DNA from 2 places in the Pseudomonas weihenstephanensis genome. Region 2 is predicted to be linked to the other one. Evidence: predicted binding sites of a transcription regulator. Region 2 holds the regulator's gene; the other holds the start of a gene.
The links. The regulator LexA, encoded in region 2, represses DNA repair genes until DNA is damaged. The targets are predictions, from matches to a motif close to CTGTNTNNNNANACAG.
Positions count from the first base shown of each region.

Region 1 (11,215 bases), on a different contig from region 2:
AATAGCTTCATCTTCGCTGCGCACCGTGGCGTTAGGCGGCTGACGCAGGTTCAGGCGCTCAACCATCTGCTGGAAGCGCTCACGGTCTTCTGCACGGTCAATAGCGTCAGGGCTGGTACCGATAATCGGCACACCCGCTTCTTCCAGAGCGCGCGCCAGTTTCAGCGGGGTCTGGCCGCCGTACTGAACGATGACGCCTTTTGGCTTCTCGACACGCACGATTTCCAACACGTCTTCCAGGGTCACGGATTCGAAGTACAAGCGATCCGAAGTGTCGTAGTCGGTGGAAACGGTTTCCGGGTTGCAGTTGACCATGATGGTCTCGTAACCGTCGGCACGCAGCGCCAGAGCCGCGTGAACGCAGCAATAGTCGAACTCGATACCCTGGCCGATACGGTTCGGGCCACCACCCAGAATCATGATCTTGTCACGATCCGAAGGGTTGGCTTCGCACTCTTCCTCGTAGGTGGAGTACATGTAGGCCGTGTCTGTCGCGAACTCGGCCGCGCAGGTGTCAACGCGCTTGTAGACCGGGAACACTTCGAGCTTGTGACGGTGGCGGCGCAGGTTCTTCTCGGTCACGCCCAGCAATACGGCCAGACGTGCATCGGAGAAGCCTTTGCGCTTAAAGCGGTACATGGCGTCGCGATTGATCGAGGACAGGGCCATGGTTTTGATTTTTTCTTCGTCCTTGATCAGATCTTCGATCTGTACCAGGAACCAAGGGTCAATCATGTTCATGCCGAAGATATCTTCAACGGTCATGCCGGCGCGGAACGCGTCAGCTACGTACCAGATACGCTCTGCGCCCGGCACTGTCAGCTCGCGCTTGAGCACGGCCATGCTTTCCGGGTTGCTCAGGTCCAGCTTGGGGTCAAGACCGCTGACACCCACTTCCAGACCACGAAGGGCTTTTTGCAGGGATTCCTGGAAAGTCCGGCCAATAGCCATGACTTCACCCACAGATTTCATCTGCGTGGTCAAACGCGCGTCAGCCTTGGCGAATTTTTCAAACGCAAAGCGCGGCAACTTGGTTACAACATAATCGATGGACGGCTCGAAGGACGCAGGCGTTGCGCCGCCCGTGATTTCGTTTTGCAGTTCATCCAGGGTGTAGCCGATGGCCAATTTGGCAGCGATGCGGGCAATCGGGAAGCCGGTCGCTTTCGATGCCAGCGCCGAAGAGCGAGATACACGCGGGTTCATTTCGATTACGACCATACGGCCGGTGTCCGGGCAGATGCCGAACTGAACGTTGGAGCCGCCGGTTTCAACGCCAATCTCACGCAGTACCGCCAAGGAGGCGTTACGCATGATCTGGTATTCCTTGTCCGTCAGGGTTTGTGCCGGAGCAACGGTGATCGAGTCACCGGTGTGCACACCCATCGGGTCGAAGTTTTCGATTGAGCACACGATGATGCAGTTGTCCTTCTTATCGCGGACCACCTCCATCTCGTACTCTTTCCAGCCGATCAGGGACTCGTCGATCAGCAGCTCTTTGGTAGGCGACAGATCCAGACCGCGCGTACAGATTTCTTCGAACTCTTCACGGTTGTAAGCGATACCACCACCCGTACCGCCCATCGTGAAGGACGGACGGATGATGCACGGGAAACCCAGACGCTCGAGGACCGCATTGGCCTCTTCCATTGTGTGGGCAATACCGGAACGCGGGCAGTCCAGGCCGATGGACTTCATGGCCTTGTCGAAGCGCGAACGGTCTTCGGCTTTGTCGATGGTGTCGGCATTGGCGCCGATCATCTCTACGCCGAACTTCTCCAGAACGCCTTCGCGCTCAAGGTCCAGCGCACAGTTCAGTGCAGTCTGGCCACCCATGGTTGGCAACAGGGCGTCCGGGCGCTCTTTTTCGATGATCTTGGCAACAGTCTGCCACTTGATCGGCTCGATATACGTCGCGTCGGCCATGTCCGGGTCGGTCATGATGGTGGCCGGGTTGGAGTTCACCAGAATGACGCGGTAACCCTCTTCACGCAGGGCTTTACAGGCCTGGGCGCCGGAGTAGTCGAATTCGCACGCCTGGCCGATCACAATCGGGCCAGCGCCGAGAATCAGGATGCTTTTTATGTCTGTACGTTTTGGCATGGGTTTGTCACTCAAATCCGCAGGTCAGTCGGCAAGCTGTCAATCAGGTTCCTGAAGCGCCCGGGGGTCACCGGAATCGGGACCGCCACAAGGCGTTACGGCAGGAAACCGATCAGCGGCGCTTGGCCATCTCATTGATGAAGCGATCGAACAGCGGCGCTACGTCGTTCGGGCCAGGGCTTGCTTCAGGGTGACCCTGGAAGCTAAAAGCGCTCTTGTCGGTCAGTTCGATGCCTTGCAACGTACCGTCAAACAGCGACTTGTGAATGGCGCGCACGTTGGCCGGCAAGCTCGCTTCGTCTACCGCAAAACCGTGGTTCTGGCTGGTAATCATTACCACGCCAGTGTCCAGGTCCTGAACCGGGTGATTGGCACCGTGGTGACCATGACCCATTTTCACCGTCTTGGCACCAGAGGCCAGAGCCAGCAACTGGTGACCCAAGCAGATACCGAACACAGGGATCTCGGTGTTGAGCACTTCCTTGATGGCAGTGATTGCGTAGTCGCAAGGCTCAGGATCACCTGGGCCATTGGACAGGAACACGCCATCCGGATTGAGTGCCAGCACATCGCTGGCTGGGGTCTGTGCTGGCACTACGGTCACGCGGCAACCGCGCTCAACCAGCATGCGCAGAATGTTCCACTTTACGCCGTAGTCGTAGGCAACAACGTGGTAAGGGAGTTCGCTGGCCTCGATAGTCGGGTGACTGTCAGTAGCGAGGTTCCAGACACTGGAGCGCCACTCGTAGGCTTTTTCAGTGCTGACGACTTTCGCCAGATCCATGCCTTTCAGGCCAGGGAAGCCGCGTGCGGCGGCAATTGCAGCTTCGTCAGAGATGTTATCGCCGGCCATGATGCAACCGTTCTGCGCGCCTTTTTCACGCAGGATGCGCGTCAGGCGGCGCGTGTCGATACCGGCGATCGCCACTACATTGTTGGCTTTCAGATAGTCGGCCAGCGACATCGTGTTGCGCCAGTTACTGGCAACCAGCGGCAGATCACGAATTACCAGACCTGCGGACCAAACACGATCAGACTCGGCGTCTTCCGGCGTAGTACCGGTATTGCCAACATGCGGGTAAGTCAGGGTCACGATTTGCTGAGCATAGGAAGGATCCGTCAGGATCTCCTGGTAGCCAGTCATTGCGGTGTTAAACACCACCTCACCAACGGTTTGACCGTCGGCTCCAATGGCTTCGCCGCGAAAAATGCTGCCATCAGCGAGGGCGAGTATGGCTTGCTTAGTCAAGAAGACCTCCCGTAAATAAAGCCTGAAAGGGCGATCGCAGGTTGTAAAAAAGCGGAGTGACGTATGGACACGTCACCCCGCTTCTTCATCGAATTATCTGCGCGCTTTTAGTGGACACACTAAAGCTGTAGCTTACAGAAAAAGGCTTTTTTGGTCTACCGCTAAAAGAGCCTAAAAGGCAGAGGAATGCGACAGAACATCGCGTAGCGGTTAAAAATCCGGCTCGTGGCGTACCAACAGCCGGATTTTACAGAGTCAACTCAACGCAGGTCGAGCACATCCTGCATGTCGTAGAGGCCAGGCTCACGCCCCTCCAACCACAACGCTGCGCGAACAGCGCCTTTGGCGAAGGTCATTCGACTGGAAGCCTTGTGGGTAATTTCCAACCGCTCCCCCTCAGTAGCGAACAGCACGGTGTGATCTCCGACCACATCACCGCCGCGAACAGTGGCGAAGCCAATGGTTTCACGCTCACGAGCGCCCGTGTGACCTTCACGACCATAGACTGCGACCTTATCCAGGTCGCGCCCCAACGCATCGGCGATGACCTCTCCCATGCGCAGCGCAGTGCCCGAGGGCGCGTCGATTTTATGGCGGTGATGCGCCTCGATGATTTCAATGTCCGCATCATCTCCCATCACACGAGCTGCCATATCCAGCAGCTTGAGCGATAGATTGACGCCAACACTGAAATTGGCGGCAAACACAATCGGGATCTCATTGCCCGCCTCAAACAACAGATGCTTTTGAGGCTGAGACAATCCGGTAGTACCAATAACCATGGCCTTACCCGACTTGCGGCAGATCTCCAGATTTTTCAACATCACTTCTGGAAGCGTGAAATCGATCAACACATCGAACTCATCAATCACTGCCTCCAGATTAGAGGACAACGGCACACCGATGCGCCCCAGAGACGCCAACTCACCAGCATCAGCCCCCACCAACGTGCTACCTGGACGGACAATCGCCGCCGTGAGACCTCCCAGCGGCGAGCGCTGCTGCACCGCATCGACCAGCGTCTTGCCCATGCGCCCGGCAGCGCCCATCACAGCTATACGTCGCATGCCCTGCTCCTTACAAATCGCCGAAGAAGCGCTTCACGCCTTCAAACCAGCCCGTGGCATTCGGCGAATGACTGCTATCGCCTTCCAGTGTCGAACGAAACTCCTCCATCAGCTCACGCTGACGACGGCTCAGCTTGACCGGCGTTTCAATGACGACACGGCACATCAAGTCGCCCGCACCGCCACCCCGCACTGGAGCCACACCCTTGCCTCGCAGGCGGAACTGCTTGCCGGTTTGCGTGCCTTCCGGGATTTTCAACTTCACGCGACCATCAAGCGTCGGCACTTCAAGCTCAGCACCCAAGGCTGCCTCTGCAAAATTGATAGGCACTTCGCAGAACAGGTGCTTACCGTCGCGCTGGAAAATCGCGTGCTCACGAACATCAATCACGACATACAGGTCGCCAGTCGGCCCACCCTGAATGCCTGCCTCACCTTCTCCGGAAAGACGAATACGATCGCCCGTATCCACACCAGCGGGCACTTTCACGGACAGGGTTTTGTATTCTTCGACCCGACCTGCGCCCTGACAGCTGTCACACGGGTCGGAAATTATTTTGCCCTGACCATGACAGCGCGGGCAGGTCTGCTGCACAGCAAAGAAACCTTGCTGCATGCGTACCTGGCCGATACCGCCGCACGTAGGACAGGTCACAGGCGAAGAGCCTTTTTTCGCGCCCGAGCCATCGCAGGGCTTGCAATTGACCTGTGTCGGAACGCGGATATTGACCGTGGTACCGCGCACAGCTTCTTCCAGGTCAAGCTCCAGCGTATAGCGCAAATCGCTACCACGCTGCGCACCGCCCCGGGAGCCGCCACGACCACCGCCAAAGAAATCACTGAACACATCACCGAAAATATCGGAGAAGTTCTGACCGCCAAAACCAGCACCGCCGCCGCCCATTTGTGGATCAACACCGGCATGACCGTATTGATCGTAGGCCGCACGCTTACTGGAGTCCGACAGGACTTCATACGCTTCATTGGCTTCTTTGAAGAGTTCCTCAGATGCTTTGTCATCCGGATTGCGATCCGGGTGATGCTTCATCGCCAGGCGGCGATACGCTTTCTTGAGTTCAACTTCAGTTGTGGTGCGTTCAACACCCAAAATTTCGTAATAGTCGCGCTTTGCCATAATTCTTTGCACTCTCAAGGACGTTCGGCAAAACCCTCCCGAGCCTCACCAAACCCGCCAAGCCCGATGGAGATCAGTCTCGACTCACGTCTTTTCAACGATTTTGGTTTCTGTTTAACAGCCAATGCTTTGGCCGACAGGAGCGGTAACTCAAAGCCAAAAAGTTAGAAATTTTCGACCCGGACCGCCAGCACCCGACCTTGTCGCATGCTGTAAAAATTCCTCTACTCCAGACACGCCAACGCGGGAGCTAGCTCCCGCGCGGCGACATCCTACCAGTCACCGCTTAAACACGGTCAACCGGGCGACAAACAAGCTGATTACTTGTTGTCTTTTACTTCTTCGAACTCAGCATCGACAACGTCGTCTGCTTTTTCAGCCGAATCAGCTGACTGAGCTTGCGCATCTGCCGGGTTCGCTTGCTCGGCGTACATCTTCTGAGCAACCGGAGCAGACACTTTGGACAGCTCTTCAACCTTGGCTTCGATAGCCGCTTTATCGTCGCCTTTAACAGCAGCTTCAAGAGCAACTACTGCAGCTTCGATTGCGACCTTCTCTTCCTCGGTTACTTTGTCGCCTGCATCAGCAACCATTTTGCGGGTCGAGTGAACCAGTGCGTCGCCCTGGTTACGTGCAGCCGCCAGCTCTTCGAACTTACGGTCTTCCTCGGCGTTGACTTCAGCGTCACGTACCATCTGAGCAATTTCTTCCTCGGACAGACCCGAGTTAGCCTTGATCACGATGGACTGGGACTTGCCAGTCGCCTTGTCTTTTGCACTTACATTCAAGATGCCGTTGGCATCAATATCGAAGGTCACTTCGATCTGTGGCACACCACGTGGAGCAGGTGGAATGTCAGCCAGGTCGAACTTGCCCAACGATTTGTTCTGAGCAGCTTGCTTACGCTCACCTTGCAGAACGTGAATAGTCACAGCGCCCTGGTTGTCGTCAGCAGTCGAGAACACTTGCGATTTCTTGGTAGGAATCGTGGTGTTTTTCTCGATCAGAGCAGTCATTACACCGCCCATGGTTTCAATACCCAAAGTCAGCGGGCTAACGTCCAACAACAGAACGTCTTTAACATCACCCGCCAATACTGCGCCCTGGATAGCAGCACCCATGGCAACTGCTTCGTCCGGGTTCACGTCTTTACGTGCTTCTTTACCGAAGAACTCAGTTACCAGCTTCTGAACCAGCGGCATACGTGTCTGACCACCGACCAAAATCACGTCGTTGATTTTCGACACATCGATACCCGCATCTTTCAACGCGATACGGCAAGGTTCGATAGTGCGCTGAACCAGGTCTTCAACCAGCGATTCCAACTTGGCGCGAGAAATCTTCACGTTCAAGTGTTTAGGACCAGTAGCATCCGCAGTGATGTACGGCAGATTCACATCAGTCGACTGGCTGGAAGACAGTTCGATCTTGGCTTTTTCAGCCGCTTCTTTCAGACGCTGCATCGCCAGCGGGTCACCCTTAAGGTTCATGCCGCTTTCTTTCTTGAACTCGTCAACCAGGTAGTCAATCAGACGGATGTCAAAGTCTTCACCACCCAGGAACGTGTCACCGTTGGTCGCCAGCACTTCAAACTGGTGCTCGCCATCCACTTCGGCAATTTCAATGACCGACACGTCGAACGTACCGCCACCCAAGTCATAAACGATGACAGTGTGGTCGCCGCGCGCTTTGTCCATACCGTAGGCCAGAGCTGCTGCGGTTGGTTCGTTGATGATGCGCTTAACGTCCAGACCTGCAATACGGCCGGCATCTTTGGTTGCCTGACGCTGGCTGTCGTTGAAGTAGGCCGGAACGGTGATAACCGCTTCAGTCACTGGCTCGCCGAGGTAGTCTTCGGCGGTCTTCTTCATTTTCTTCAGAATTTCAGCCGAGATTTGTGGCGGCGCCATTTTCTGGCCGTTCACTTCAACCCAAGCATCGCCGTTGTCTGCCTTGACGATCTTGTAAGGCACCATCTGAATATCTTTTTGTACTACTTCTTCTTCAAAACGACGACCGATCAGACGCTTCACCGCGTACAGGGTGTTATGCGGATTGGTCACTGCCTGACGCTTGGCCGACTGGCCAACCAGAATTTCGCCATCGTTGGCGTACGCAATGATCGACGGCGTAGTACGCGCGCCTTCAGCGTTTTCAATGACTTTAGCCTTGCCGTTTTCCAGAACCGAAACACACGAGTTAGTGGTCCCGAGGTCAATACCGATAATTCTGCCCATGTTAACTCTCCCTAAATTTGAATTTTTTTGCCGCAGCAGTAATGACCAACTGCGGCATTACTTAATCGCTTGACTTCTAAATGGGGGCCTTACGACCGATTTCAAGCCTGCTCGTCAATCGAAGGCGAAACCGGCGCAGGAGCCTTGCTGACTACGACCATAGCCGGGCGCAGCAAGCGACCATTGAGCTGATAGCCCTTTTGAAACACCTTGATCACGCTGTTAGGCTCAAGGTCAGCACTTTCTTGCATGGCCATTGCCTGATGATGCTCAGCATTAAAGGGCTCGCCGTGCGGATCGATCGCTTCCAGCTGATAACGCTTCAGGGTGTCCTGAAACATTTTCAGGGTCAGCTCAATCCCTTCACGCATCGGACGAATGCTCTCGTCGTCCGGGCTGGACAGCTCAAGACCACGCTCCAGGCTATCAATAACCGGTAACAGGTCGCCCGCAAATTTTTCCAAAGCAAACTTGTGTGCTTTCTCAACGTCCTGCTCGGCACGGCGGCGGACATTTTGCAGATCGGCAGCTACGCGCAGAGCCTGATCATTGGCGGCTGCCAGCTGCTCTTCAAGTGACTGCACACGGGCCACCAGATCTTCGCCTGCTGCATCGGCGGCCTGATTAGCATCTTGGTTCTGCGTATCCATAGTCTGTTCGTCTGCCATAGATTTCTCCTTTCAAACTTTGTCCGCGAGCTCGACTCGCGCTTGTGCCAAGTTATATGGGGTCGCAATTTTCAGGTTCAAGAGCCAGAAACAGGAAGTCATGGGTTTGCGTCACTCCTGGCCACGTAAAAATACTAAACGGCCTAAGAATTCTGAGAATACGAGCAAATCGAACTAAGTCCGCCCATTGTCAGCACGAATCAAAACACTGTATAAATAACCAGACATTACGTTTTGGAGCGGCTCCTATGCTGGTGCACCTGTCCGTACACAATTACGCCATCGTTGAACACCTCGATCTTGAACTCGATCGCGGAATGAGTGTAATCACTGGCGAAACCGGCGCCGGTAAATCGATCATGCTCGACGCGCTGGGGCTAACCCTGGGCGACCGCGCAGACAGTGGCGTAGTCCGCCCCGGAGCCGAAAAAACGGACATTCTGGCCAGCTTCGACTTGCAGGAAATCCCCGAGGCACGGGCCTGGCTGGCCGAGCGCGACCTCGACAACGATGGCCTATGCATCCTGCGCCGCGTGATTACCAGTGAAGGTCGTTCGCGCGGGTACATCAACGGCACACCATGCCCTCAAGGCGACTTAAAAGCCTTGGGCGAGTTGCTGATCGATATCCACAGCCAGCATGAGCACCAGTCACTGCTAAAACCCGACACTCATCGCCGACTACTCGACGAATATGCGGGCGCTACCGATCTCGCTCGCCAGGTTCAGCTCGCCGCACAACGCTGGCGCCAGACCAAGCAAGAGTTCGAACACCTCTCCAACTCAGGCGAGCAACAACAAGCGCGCCACCAACTGCTCAGCTACCAGCTTGAAGAGCTCGAAAATCTGGCACTTGCCGAAAACGAGCTGGAAGAACTGGAGCAGGAACACAAAAACCTGACCAATTCCGAGACCCTGCTTACCATCTGCCGCCAGGTTGTCGAGCAGTGCAGCGAAAGTGATTCTGGCAATGTGCTCAACGCCCTGACTGTCAGCCTGAATCGGCTGTCCAGCGTTAACAACAATGCCAGCGCCTTGAATGAAGCCTCTGATTTACTGGCGAGTGCACAGATTCAAGTCGAAGAGGCCGTCGGCGAGCTTAATCGCTTCCTTGATCATTTCGATGCAGACCCGCGGCGCTTGCAGTATTTAGAAGAACGACTGGACTCCATTTATACAATGGCGCGCAAACACCGCGTCCAGCCCGCTGATGTGTGCGCTTTGCAGCAAAAACTGATGGATGAACTCGAAACGCTCAATGCCAATGATGAATCCATCGAACGACTGGCGAATGAACTGACGGCTTACGCTCGTCACTATCAAGAATGCGCGCGCGAGCTCAGCAACCTGCGCACTCAAGCGGCCATACGCTTAGGCAGCGCTGTTGAAGAAGAGATTCAGCGCCTGGGCATGCCCGGTGGTCGTTTCGTGATCGAACTCAAACCGCAAAGCAGCAGCGACCCGATGCCGTACGGCCTTGAACACGTCGAACTGCTGGTGAGTGCGAACCCGGGCCAGCCACTCAAAGCCTTGGCAAAAGTGGCATCTGGCGGCGAACTGTCACGCATCAGCCTGGCCATTCAGGTCATCACCGCACAAACCTCTCGCGTACCGACCCTTGTTTTCGACGAAGTGGATGTGGGGATTGGTGGCCCAACGGCAGAAATTGTCGGCCAGTTGCTACGCCGCTTGGGCGAACGGGGCCAAGTATTAACCGTGACGCACTTGCCGCAAGTCGCCGCGCAATGCCATCAGCATCTATTTGTGCACAAGGTCCGCGACAGCGAAGCCACGCGCACGGCGGTGTCAAAACTCAGCCAAAAAGAACGCGTAGAAGAAGTCGCTCGCATGCTGGGAGGCATCGACCTGACCAAAGAGTCCTTGGCGCACGCCAAGAAAATGGTCGTCAGTGCAAAAAACCAGGCAGCTTAGCGACGAACGGTTAACACACTAGACCGAGATAAAGCACGAAGGCGACCCTAAGGTCGCCTTCGATCGTTTCACGAACCGCAATTCGTGTGACTTGCTTACTTGGTTTTCTTACGTACGTAGAGCACCAAGTTGTGGTCTACCAACTCAACACCGTGCTTGGCAGCGATCGCATGCTGGAGCTTTTCAATGTCTTCGTCGAAAAACTCAATCACTTCGCCGCTGTCCACATTGACCATATGGTCGTGGTGGCCACCGTCGGCATCCGCCAACTCAAACACAGCATGACCGCCATCAAAATTGTGGCGAATCACCAGCCCAGCAGACTCGAACTGAGTCAGTACACGGTAAACCGTGGCCAGACCGACGTCCTCGCCAGCTTGCATGAGAGCCTTGTAAACATCCTCGGCGCTCATGTGACGCTGCTCAGTAGAATCAAGCATTTGCAGAATTTTGACTCGCGGCAGAGTCACCTTAAGTCCGGCCTTACGTAGTTCGCTATTTTCAACCATGGTTAGCTTTCTCGCGGAAGCCGCTTCGCAGCTTCTCTTAATACGGGTATGATCGGCGTTTACGTTGTCCCAGCCAAGATAGTGGAAGTCGCCCACCGATGCAAAACACCAAGCTCTTGCTAACCAGTTTCACCTTTGTGGGACTGCTCGCACTCGCCGGTTGTTCATTCCCCGGGGTTTACAAAATCGACATCCAGCAGGGCAATGTCGTCACGCAGGACATGATAAACCAGTTACGCCCGGGAATGACCCGTCGGCAAGTGCGGTTTATCATGGGGAACGCCCTGCTGACCGATACATTCCATCCGGATCGTTG
Region 1 covers NZ_JAAEBV010000007.1:55,771-66,985, forward strand. The annotation lists gene carB (carbamoyl-phosphate synthase large subunit) at 1-2,103, opposite strand, end outside; gene carA (glutamine-hydrolyzing carbamoyl-phosphate synthase small subunit) at 2,216-3,352, opposite strand; gene dapB (4-hydroxy-tetrahydrodipicolinate reductase) at 3,613-4,419, opposite strand; gene dnaJ (molecular chaperone DnaJ) at 4,430-5,554, opposite strand; gene dnaK (molecular chaperone DnaK) at 5,875-7,791, opposite strand; gene grpE (nucleotide exchange factor GrpE) at 7,893-8,459, opposite strand; gene recN (DNA repair protein RecN) at 8,708-10,390, shown strand; gene fur (ferric iron uptake transcriptional regulator) at 10,486-10,899, opposite strand; gene GYN01_RS19870 (outer membrane protein assembly factor BamE) at 10,998-11,215, shown strand, end outside.
Region 1: recN (DNA repair protein RecN) is a predicted target of LexA. The motif match lies at 8,668-8,683, and genes of this name have one in related genera.

Region 2 (11,215 bases):
GGCCAGCACCCAAATGATCGCGTTGTATTGGGGTGAGAAGGGTGAGCCTGAAGTGTTGGTCGCCATAGACGAAACACTTAAAGCATTGGCGTAGCCGTTGCCGCGGGCGCCGTTCGATTACTCGGCGCCCGTAAACCGAATGACGGTGGGGCAGCCTCAAACATGGGCTTGAAGGGGGTTGCGACGGCCTCGCCGCCGGACACCGGCGTGCATGATGCGTTAAAGGCTACAGTTGCAGACGATCCGGCATTTAGACGCAAGGTCGTTTTGTCATCGTTGTTTTGGACAATTGACAATCGATCGCTTTTCCGTGAAGGTGTCGACACCCAAATCAAACGGGCGTATGAATCGAGCGTTTGCCGTGCAGGCAGCGTTTGCATAACCCCGAATATCGCGTCGGCGGGTGTGCCAGGTGGATTGGCGTGAGCATTGACGGTGTCGTCATTGCCAGCCAGACGCTAGCGTGCGACGTGTACTGTTCAGCTTCCATATCCTGGAGATCAGTTGATGATTTACGAAGGTAAAGCCATCACGGTTACGGCTCTTGAAAGTGGCATCGTCGAACTGAAGTTCGACCTCAAGGGTGAGTCCGTCAACAAGTTCAACCGTCTAACCCTGAACGAATTGCGTCAGGCGGTAGATGCGATCAAGGCAGATGCTTCGGTCAAGGGCGTTATTGTTTCCAGCGGCAAAGACGTGTTCATCGTCGGCGCGGACATCACCGAATTCGTCGAAAACTTCAAGCTGCCGGATGCCGAGCTGATCGCGGGCAACCTGCAAGCCAACAAAATCTTCAGTGACTTCGAAGACCTCAACGTTCCAACTGTAGCGGCTATTAACGGCATTGCACTGGGCGGTGGTCTGGAAATGTGCCTGGCAGCGGACTTCCGCGTCATGGCCGACAGCGCCAAAATCGGCCTGCCAGAAGTCAAGCTGGGCATCTACCCAGGCTTTGGCGGCACCGTTCGTCTGCCGCGCCTGATTGGCGTTGATAACGCCGTTGAGTGGATTGCCTCGGGCAAAGAAAACCGTGCTGAAGATGCGCTGAAAGTCAGTGCCGTTGATGCGGTGGTTGCACCGGCCCAACTGGCGGCAGCTGCGCTGGACCTTATCAAGCGTGCTATCAGTGGCGAGCTGGACTACAAGGCCAAGCGTCAGCCGAAACTTGAAAAGCTCAAGCTGAACGCAATCGAACAAATGATGGCATTTGAAACCGCCAAAGGTTTCGTGGCAGGTCAAGCCGGCCCGAACTACCCGGCCCCGGTCGAAGCCATCAAAACCATCCAGAAAGCGGCGAACTTCGGTCGCGACAAGGCGCTGGAAGTGGAAGCTACCGGTTTTGCCAAGTTGGCCAAGACCTCCGCTTCGCAATGCCTGATCGGGCTGTTCCTGAACGATCAGGAACTGAAGAAAAAAGCCAAGATCTACGACAAGATCGCCAAAGACGTGAAGCAGGCTGCCGTGCTCGGCGCAGGCATCATGGGTGGCGGTATTGCCTATCAGTCGGCCTCCAAAGGTACGCCGATCCTGATGAAAGACATCAACGAGCACGGTATCGAGCAGGGCCTGGCGGAAGCCGCCAAGCTGCTGGTTGGCCGCGTTGATAAAGGTCGTATGACCCCGGCGAAAATGGCTGAAGTGCTCAACGGCATTCGTCCTACGCTGTCGTACGGTGATTTCGGTCACGTAGACCTGGTGGTCGAAGCCGTTGTCGAGAACCCGAAGGTCAAGCAAGCGGTATTGGCTGAAGTGGAAAACCACGTCAAGGACGATGCCATCCTGGCGTCCAACACCTCGACCATTTCCATCAGCCTGTTGGCCAAAGCCCTCAAGCGCCCGGAAAACTTCGTCGGTATGCACTTCTTCAACCCGGTGCACATGATGCCGCTGGTGGAAGTGATTCGTGGCGAGAAGTCCAGCGATCTGGCGGTTGCAACCACGGTTGCTTATGCCAAGAAAATGGGCAAGAACCCGATTGTGGTTAACGATTGCCCAGGTTTTCTGGTCAACCGCGTACTGTTCCCGTACTTCGGCGGTTTCGCCAAGCTGGTGAGTGCAGGCGTTGATTTTGTGCGCATCGACAAAGTCATGGAAAAATTCGGCTGGCCAATGGGCCCGGCGTACCTGATGGACGTGGTCGGCATCGACACCGGTCACCACGGTCGTGATGTGATGGCTGAAGGCTTCCCGGACCGTATGAAAGATGATCGTCGCTCAGCGATCGACGCGCTGTACGAAGCCAAGCGTCTGGGCCAGAAAAACGGTAAGGGTTTCTACGCTTACGAGGCTGACAAGCGCGGCAAGCAGAAAAAAGTGGTGGATTCGAGCGTACTTGAAGTGCTCAAACCGATCGTTTACGAACAGCGCGAAGTGACTGACGAAGACATCATCAACTGGATGATGATCCCGCTGTGCCTCGAAACCGTACGCTGCCTGGAAGACGGCATTGTAGAGACCGCAGCCGAGGCCGACATGGGCCTGGTCTACGGCATCGGTTTCCCTCCGTTCCGTGGCGGCGCCCTGCGCTACATCGATTCGGTCGGTGTAGCAGCGTTTGTGGCCCTGGCTGATCAGTACGCTGAACTGGGCGCGCTGTACCACCCGACGGCGAAGCTGCGTGAAATGGCTAAAAACGGCCAGAGCTTCTTCGGTTAAGCGCCCCATTAGAGTGAGAGTGAAATTATGAGCTTGAATCCTAGAGACGTGGTGATTGTAGACTTCGGTCGCACCCCGATGGGCCGCTCCAAAGGTGGCATGCACCGCAACACCCGTGCTGAAGACATGTCTGCGCACCTGATCAGCAAAGTGCTGGAGCGCAACAGCAAGGTTGATCCGGGCGAAGTGGAAGACGTGATCTGGGGCTGCGTTAACCAGACCCTGGAGCAAGGCTGGAACATCGCGCGTATGGCGTCGTTGATGACCCAGATCCCGCACACCTCGGCCGCGCAAACCGTGAGCCGCCTGTGCGGCTCCTCGATGAGCGCCTTGCACACGGCAGCACAAGCGATCATGACCGGTAACGGTGACGTTTTCGTGGTCGGCGGCGTCGAGCATATGGGTCACGTGAGCATGATGCATGGCGTTGACCCAAACCCGCACATGTCGCTGTACGCTGCCAAAGCCTCGGGCATGATGGGTTTGACCGCAGAAATGCTGGGCAAAATGCATGGCATCACCCGCGAGCAGCAAGACGCTTTCGGTGTTCGTTCGCATCAACTCGCTCACAAGGCGACGATTGAAGGCAAGTTCAAAGACGAAATCATCCCGATGCAGGGCTACGATGAGAACGGCTTCCTGAAAACCTTCGATTACGATGAGACCATTCGTCCGGAAACGACGATGGAAAGTCTGGCGGCGTTGAAACCTGCGTTCAACCCTAAAGGCGGCACCGTGACGGCGGGTACGTCGTCGCAGATCACGGATGGTGCTTCGTGCATGATCGTGATGTCGGCTCAGCGTGCAAAAGACCTGGGTCTTGAGCCGTTGGCCGTCATTCGCTCGATGGCTGTTGCAGGTGTGGACCCGGCAATCATGGGCTATGGTCCTGTACCGGCCACACAAAAAGCATTGAAGCGCGCAGGTCTGAGCATGACCGATATCGACTTCATTGAGCTCAACGAAGCCTTCGCGGCACAGGCCCTGCCAGTGCTGAAAGATTTGAAAGTGCTCGACAAGATGAATGAGAAGGTTAACCTGCACGGCGGTGCCATCGCTTTGGGCCATCCATTTGGATGCTCGGGAGCGCGTATCTCCGGTACGTTGCTCAATGTGATGAAGCAAAATGGCGGCACCTTCGGGTTGTCCACCATGTGCATTGGCCTTGGCCAGGGCATTGCAACTGTCTTCGAACGCGTCTAAGCGTTACGTTGATAGAAGCCGGGGCCAAGTGCCCCGGTTTTTGTTTTTTAGGTGTTTTTATTTTTTTTATTTGCAAGGTGCCGCAACATGCCGCTACAACCTGGGCTCTATCAGCATTACAAAGGGCCGCAGTATCGGGTATTCAATGTGGCTCGCCATTCTGAAACCGAAGAGGACGTGGTGTTCTACCAGGCCCTGTATGGTGAATACGGTTTTTGGGTACGCCCGCTGAGCATGTTTTTGCAGACGGTCACGGTGGACGGCATACAAGTGCCGCGCTTTGCCTTGATCCAGGCTGAAACGAGCCTTTTTTCCCGGCCATAAGGCGACGTCGCGCAGCACCCTGCGCTTGACCTCATCTTGTTGCCACTATATATAGCGGTGCCGCGTCAGGCGCGAACCGCCTTTCACTTCTAGAATTCAGGAACTTTCTGATCCATGGGCAAATCGCTGGTCATTGTGGAATCCCCGGCTAAGGCCAAGACCATCAACAAGTACTTGGGTAACGAGTACGTGGTGAAGTCGAGTATCGGCCATATCCGAGACCTGCCCACCAGCGGTTCGGCTAGCGCCAGCAAAGAACCTGCTGCCAAGCGCGGTAAGGCTGCGGCGGGCGAAGCGCCGGCCCTGTCGCCGAAAGAGAAAGCTCAAAAGCAGCTGATCTCGCGCATGGGCGTCGATCCCGAGCATGGCTGGAAAGCCAAGTACGAGATCCTTCCAGGCAAGGAAAAGGTCATCGAAGAGCTGCGCCGGCTCGCCAAGGATGCTGACACCATCTATCTCGCAACCGACTTGGATCGCGAGGGGGAAGCCATTGCATGGCACCTGCGCGAAGCCATCGGTGGGGACGACAGCCGCTACAAGCGCGTGGTGTTCAACGAAATCACCAAAAAAGCGATTCAGGAAGCCTTCTCCAAGCCGGGCGAACTGGACATCAATCGTGTAAATGCCCAGCAGGCACGTCGTTTCCTCGACCGCGTGGTGGGTTACATGGTGTCGCCGCTGTTGTGGGCAAAAATTGCCCGTGGCTTGTCGGCGGGTCGTGTGCAGTCGGTGGCCGTGAAGCTGGTCGTGGAGCGTGAGCGCGAGATTCGTGCGTTCAACCCCGAAGAGTACTGGGAAGTTCACGCAGACCTCGGCACCGCCAAGGGCGCAAAAGTACGCTTTGACGTCGCGCGTGAAAAAGGCGAAGCGTTCAAACCGCTGAACGAAACCCAGGCCATGGCCGCGCTGGAGAAGCTCAAGGCTTCCAGCTACACCATCGTCAAGCGCGAAGACAAGCCGACCAGCAGCAAGCCGTCGGCACCGTTCATTACCTCCACCCTGCAACAGGCCGCGAGCAACCGCTTGGGCTTCGGGGTGAAGAAAACCATGATGATGGCTCAGCGTCTGTATGAAGCGGGCTACATCACGTACATGCGTACCGACTCCACCAACTTGTCGGCTGATGCGGTCGAGATGGCACGCACCTACATTGAAGGTGAATTTGGCGCGTCGTACCTGCCACCTGCACCGAACGTGTACAGCAGCAAGGAGGGCGCACAAGAGGCTCACGAAGCCATTCGTCCTTCTGACGTAAACATGCACCCGAGCAAGCTGTCGGGCATGGAGCGCGACGCTGAGCGCCTTTACGAGCTGATCTGGCGCCAATTCGTGGCCTGCCAGATGCTGCCCGCCAAGTACCTGTCGACCACGGTCAGCGTTGCAGCCGGTGATTTCGAGCTGCGTGCCAAAGGCCGCATCCTCAAGTTCGACGGTTATACCCGCGTGATGCCGCAAATCACCAAGCCGGGTGACGACGACGTATTGCCTGACATGGCGCAGGGCGATGTGCTCAAGTTGATCAATATTGATCCGACTCAACACTTCACCAAGCCACCGGCGCGTTACTCCGAAGCCAGCTTGGTCAAAGAGATGGAAAAACGCGGTATCGGTCGTCCTTCGACCTACGCCGCGATTATCTCGACCATTCAGGACCGTGGTTATGTGGCCTTGCACAACCGCCGTTTTTACTCCGAAAAAATGGGCGATATCGTTACCGAGCGCTTGTCCGAAAGTTTTTCTGATCTGATGGACTACGGCTTCACCGCCGGTATGGAAGAAAACCTCGACGACGTGGCACACGGTGAGCGTGACTGGAAAAACGTACTGGACGAGTTCTACGGCAGCTTCAAGAAAAAACTTGAAATCGCCGCAGACCCGGACAGTGGCATGCGTGCCAATCAGCCGGTCATGACGGACATTGCGTGTAAGGAATGCGGACGTCCGATGCAGATTCGTACCGCATCGACGGGCGTTTTCCTGGGGTGTTCGGGCTACAGCCTGCCGCCTAAAGAGCGTTGCAAGGCGACGGTCAACCTGGTGCCGGGTGATGAAATCGCCGCTGATGACGAGGGTGAGTCCGAGTCGTTGGTGTTGCTGGGCAAGCACCGCTGCCCGATTTGCAGCACCGCGATGGACGCTTACTTGCTGGATGAGAAGCACAAGCTGCATATCTGCGGTAACAACCCGGATTGCGCGGGTTATGAAATCGAAGAGGGCAGCTATCGCATCAAAGGCTACGAAGGTCCGAGCCTGGAATGTGATAAATGCGGCAGTGAGATGCAGCTCAAGACGGGTCGTTTCGGCAAGTTCTTCGGTTGCACCAATGCGGAGTGCAAAAACACCCGCAAATTGCTCAAAAGCGGTGAAGCGGCGCCGCCCAAGATGGACCCGGTGAAAATGCCGGAACTCAAGTGCGAGAAGGTGAATGACACTTACATCTTGCGTGACGGTGCTTCTGGTCTGTTCCTTGCGGCCAGCCAGTTCCCTAAAAATCGTGAGACCCGTGCCCCGTTGGTGATCGAAATTGTGCCGCACAAGGATGAAATCGATCCCAAGTATCACTTCCTGTGTGATGCGCCGAAGAAAGACCCGGACGGTCGCCCGGCAGTGATCCGTTACAGTCGCAAAACCAAAGAGCAGTACGTGCAGACTGAAGTGGATGGCAAGCCGACAGGGTGGCGTGCGTTCTACGATGGCAACAGCTGGAAGGTTGAAGACAAGCGTAAAGAAAAAGACGCTTGATCTGAGCTGAACGCAGAGTAAAAAACCGCGCAAGGTCTGTAGGGCTTGCGCGGTTTTTTTATGCACAGCTTCAGTGGTTGGCGTAGACGCTGAGGAGTAATACGAGGCTGCGTCCGGGCGCGTGGCGCTCGTAAAACCATTAAACCCAGTGCGTCAGTCACGCCGCTGTCATTACGTCACGGCCACGCTGGGCCGATCTGGGCCTAGTACCTACCCCAGATGCACGGGGCGGCCATTGCGCCGCTGAACCCTTGCGTCTGCCCACCTCTCTCCCTGAGACTGCTCGATCTGCCTTAACCCTTCGTTGTGGAATGCCCCAATGGCTTACGAACTCTATACCCGTACCAATCAAAAAATATATTTCACGGGCTTGGCGCTGGAAGCCATGCACAAGGCGGCTGATGGTCGGGCCATGAATGCACAAGCTTTGGTGCAGGCTGAGCGAGAGTCGGCAGTGTTTCATTTGTATGGCGCACTGCTTGGCTTATGCCACGAGATTGCCGGTTTCTATCGTTTGCCCCAGGGCAGCGCACCTAGAGTGGAGCTTTTGCTGACGCAGGAAGTGCTGGATGCCAAAGCAATCCCCGAGCTGGCTGAAATGGTTGAATTGGCGCGCGCTCCCAACACTTGGCTTGCGCAGCTGGTAGCGGCCCATGCCGCGCTGTATCAGCCGTTGCAGGCACCTAAAAAGGTCAAGGCAGATGTGTTTCAGCCGTTGATCGAGGTGGTCAGTCTGGAGGAAGACGCACCACAAACGTTGAGTCGCGAAACGCTTGAGGAGTGGCGTCAAAACCTGAAAAAAATGGCAATCCGCTTTCGCGATGGTCTAAATGAGTGCTAAAAGTCGCACCTGGAACTGCACAGTCATTCATCACTCCGTCATGAAAGCGCCATAGATCCTGGCAAATTCTGTTGGGATGACTGATATAATCCCGCGCTTTCGTGGAGAACAAACTTTTATGCCAACGTCCTTTCTAGAAATTGTCGAGTTGCCTGACGGCCGCATCGAGTTGCGTCGGGCTGAGGACGAAGGGTCTTTGGTGACGCTGAACTTCTCTGAAGATGCCAAGGCTTTTCTTCAGGGGCAGCACGTAGAGGTGGCCAAAGCCATGCTCAGCGTGGGTGTGCAAATGGCGGGTCGGCTGGCCGAAGGCGAGCTGGAAAAAGACGAAGGGCCGCGCATTCTTCATTGAGTGGCCACTGATGCAAGCCTGCCACAGATGAGTGAATGCGTTCTGCGGCGGCCCTGTGGCAGCAGCGTCTGGTTAGCCCAGTCGAATATTTAGACTTTGCCCGTGGCCGATCAATGCTGCGCCGATCAATTGTTGACGGGCGGGCGAGTTGAGCGGGTTTATCCAGCTCACTACGGTGTGACTACGGCCCAGGCGCAGTGCTTCGCACGTCAGTTGCAACGCACTTTTATTGCCATTGGGTTGCAGCAGCAGGATGCGTTCGCGATTAAGTCCCGCATCGCGCAACCAGCTTTGAGTCAGGCTGGCGGGTGGCGCAATCAGCGTCAACCAGCGCGCATCTTGTTGCTCGCTGAGTTCGCGAAGCATGGGAGCTAAAAGGTTCAGGCAGTTCTCGGCAGCACCGCGTAACGACAGCTCACTGAAAACCTCTGGTTCTGCGCGCCAAGGTGAATCAAGTACTGCTTTGATCGCTTGTGGCATGGGCTGGGCCATGAATGCCTCGAACAAAGGCAGTTGTGCTGGTAGCGATGGGTGCGGGAACTGCATGGCGCCTCCTTCTTTAGCGGCGTATGACGCCGACGCTCAGGCCTTCGATAACGAGTTCCTGCTCTTTGAGATTGACTTCAATGGGCGCGAAATCCGGGTTTTCAGCGATTAGCCAGACTGTGCTGCCTTCGCGCTTGAAGCGCTTGACGGTCACTTCGTCGTCAATACGTGCCACCACGATCTGCCCGTTGCGTGCTTCACGGCAGGTATGAACCGCAAGCAAGTCGCCATCAAAGATGCCGACGTCCTTCATGCTCATGCCCTGGACGCGCAACAGGTAATCGGCGCGCGGATGGAAGAAGGTCGGGTTGATATTGCACGACTCTTCGACATGTTCCTGCGCCAGAATGGGAGCGCCAGCGGCGACACGGCCAATAATGGGCAGCGTGGATTCGTCAGCATTGGCTTCAAAGCCAGGTATGCGAATACCGCGCGAGGCACCCGGTGTCATTTCGATGGCACCTTTGCGGGCCAATGCTTTCAGGTGTTCTTCGGCGGCATTGGGGGACTTGAAACCCAGCTCTTGTGCAATTTCGGCACGGGTAGGCGGGTAACCGTTGTCATCCAGGCAGCGTTTGATAAAGGCCAGGATCTCAGCTTGGCGTGGCGTCAGTTTTAGCATGTTGATCGCTCTGTCTTTTTATACAGTGACTGGGATTATATACAGTGAAGGCGCATTGGCAATGATCCATTTCAGGCCGTCCGCTGGACGGTCATGCCTGAGCCTGATGGGCGCTACTTTATCAGCACAGGCCACGCGGGCCGAGGCTGTGGTTAAATGCGGAACTGGCCAGTCGCAAAACGAATGCCCTATCTTGACTTTTAACAAACTGAAACGTATGTTTCAAACAACTGTTTAAGTGTTTGTCAGCCGGAGTAGACATGGCCCAGTCGGAAACCGTTGAACGTATCCTTGATGCTGCTGAGCAGCTGTTCGCGGAAAAAGGTTTTGCCGAGACTTCACTGCGGCTGATCACCAGCAAGGCCGGGGTCAATCTGGCTGCGGTCAACTACCACTTCGGTTCCAAAAAAGCGCTGATTCAGGCGGTTTTTTCGCGTTTCCTGGGTCCGTTTTGCGCCAACCTCGACCGCGAGCTGGAGCGACGTCAGGCCAAGCCGGACAATCGCCCCACCCTGGAAGAACTCCTGGAAATGCTCGTGGAGCAGGCGTTGGTGATCCAGCCACGCAGTGGTAATGATCTTTCCATCTTCATGCGTTTGCTGGGTCTGGCCTTCAGCCAGAGCCAAGGCCATTTGCGGCGCTACCTTGAAGACATGTACGGCAAAGTGTTCCGCCGCTATATGTTGCTGGTTAACGAAGCCGCGCCGCAGATTCCTCCTATCGAGTTGTTTTGGCGCGTGCATTTCATGCTCGGTGCCGCGGCATTCAGCATGTCCGGGATCAAGGCGTTGCGCGCCATTGCCGAGACAGACTTCGGTGTTAACACCTCGATCGAGCAAGTCATGCGTTTGATGGTGCCTTTCCTGGCCGCCGGCATGCGCGCTGAAAGCGGGGTTGTTGACCCTGTGTTGGCCAGCGCACAAATGCGTGCGCGTAACAAAACCTCGCAGATTGCCGCCAAGGTTTGACCGGCTGCGGGTGGGCGTGGCAGTCGAGTTCCGCTAAGCTTGGCGCCATGCTCACTCCTGACTTATTCCCCTTTGTACGTGCATTGCGGTTGCCTGAACGGGCGACACGCAAGGTTGCGCCCGTGCATGCCCGGTGGGCAATAAGCGCACTCTTTCTCTAAAGGATTTTCCATGAGTTCTGCCTTGCAAGGCTCCTTGATGGTGGACGTCGCCGGTACTTGGCTGACGGCTGAAGACCGGCAATTGCTGCGCCAGCCTGAAGTGGGCGGTTTGATCATCTTTGCACGCAACATTGAGCATCCGCGCCAGGTTCGCGAACTGAGCGCTTCGATTCGTGCGATTCGCCCCGACCTGCTGCTGGCCGTTGATCAGGAAGGCGGTCGGGTGCAGCGTCTGCGCCAAGGGTTTGTACGCTTGCCGGCGATGCGCGCGATTGCAGATAACCCGAACGCCGAGTATTTGGCCGAACAATGTGGCTGGATCATGGCCACCGAAGTATTGGCCGTGGGCCTGGACTTGAGTTTTGCCCCGGTACTGGATCTGGATTACCAGCGCAGCGCCGTGGTTGGCAGCCGTGCATTCGAGGGCGATCCTGAACGCGCCGCAACCTTGGCCGCAGCCTTTATTCGCGGCATGAGTGACGCTGGCATGGCCGCCACCGGTAAGCATTTTCCGGGGCATGGCTGGGCAGAGGCTGATTCGCATGTAGCCATTCCAACAGATGAGCGAACGCTGGAGCAGATTCGTGCCCATGATCTGGTGCCTTTCGCACGGCTGAGCCAGCAATTGGCGGCGGTGATGCCCGCCCATGTGATTTACCCGCAAGTCGACAGCCAGCCCGCAGGTTTCTCCCGTCGCTGGTTGCAAGACATCTTGCGAGGTGAGCTGGGGTTCGATGGCGTGATCTTCAGCGATGACCTCTCGATGGCAGGCGCCCATGTGGTGGGCGACGCGGCCAGTCG
Region 2 covers NZ_JAAEBV010000001.1:700,103-711,317, reverse strand. The annotation lists gene GYN01_RS03050 (hypothetical protein) at 1-94, shown strand, start outside; gene fadB (fatty acid oxidation complex subunit alpha FadB) at 508-2,655, shown strand; gene fadA (acetyl-CoA C-acyltransferase FadA) at 2,683-3,858, shown strand; gene GYN01_RS03035 (DUF1653 domain-containing protein) at 3,946-4,182, shown strand; gene topA (type I DNA topoisomerase) at 4,297-6,924, shown strand; gene GYN01_RS03025 (DUF6586 family protein) at 7,244-7,765, shown strand; gene GYN01_RS03020 (hypothetical protein) at 7,884-8,117, shown strand; gene sulA (SOS-induced cell division inhibitor SulA) at 8,190-8,663, opposite strand; gene lexA (transcriptional repressor LexA) at 8,677-9,285, opposite strand; gene GYN01_RS03005 (TetR/AcrR family transcriptional regulator) at 9,546-10,253, shown strand; gene nagZ (beta-N-acetylhexosaminidase) at 10,437-11,215, shown strand, end outside.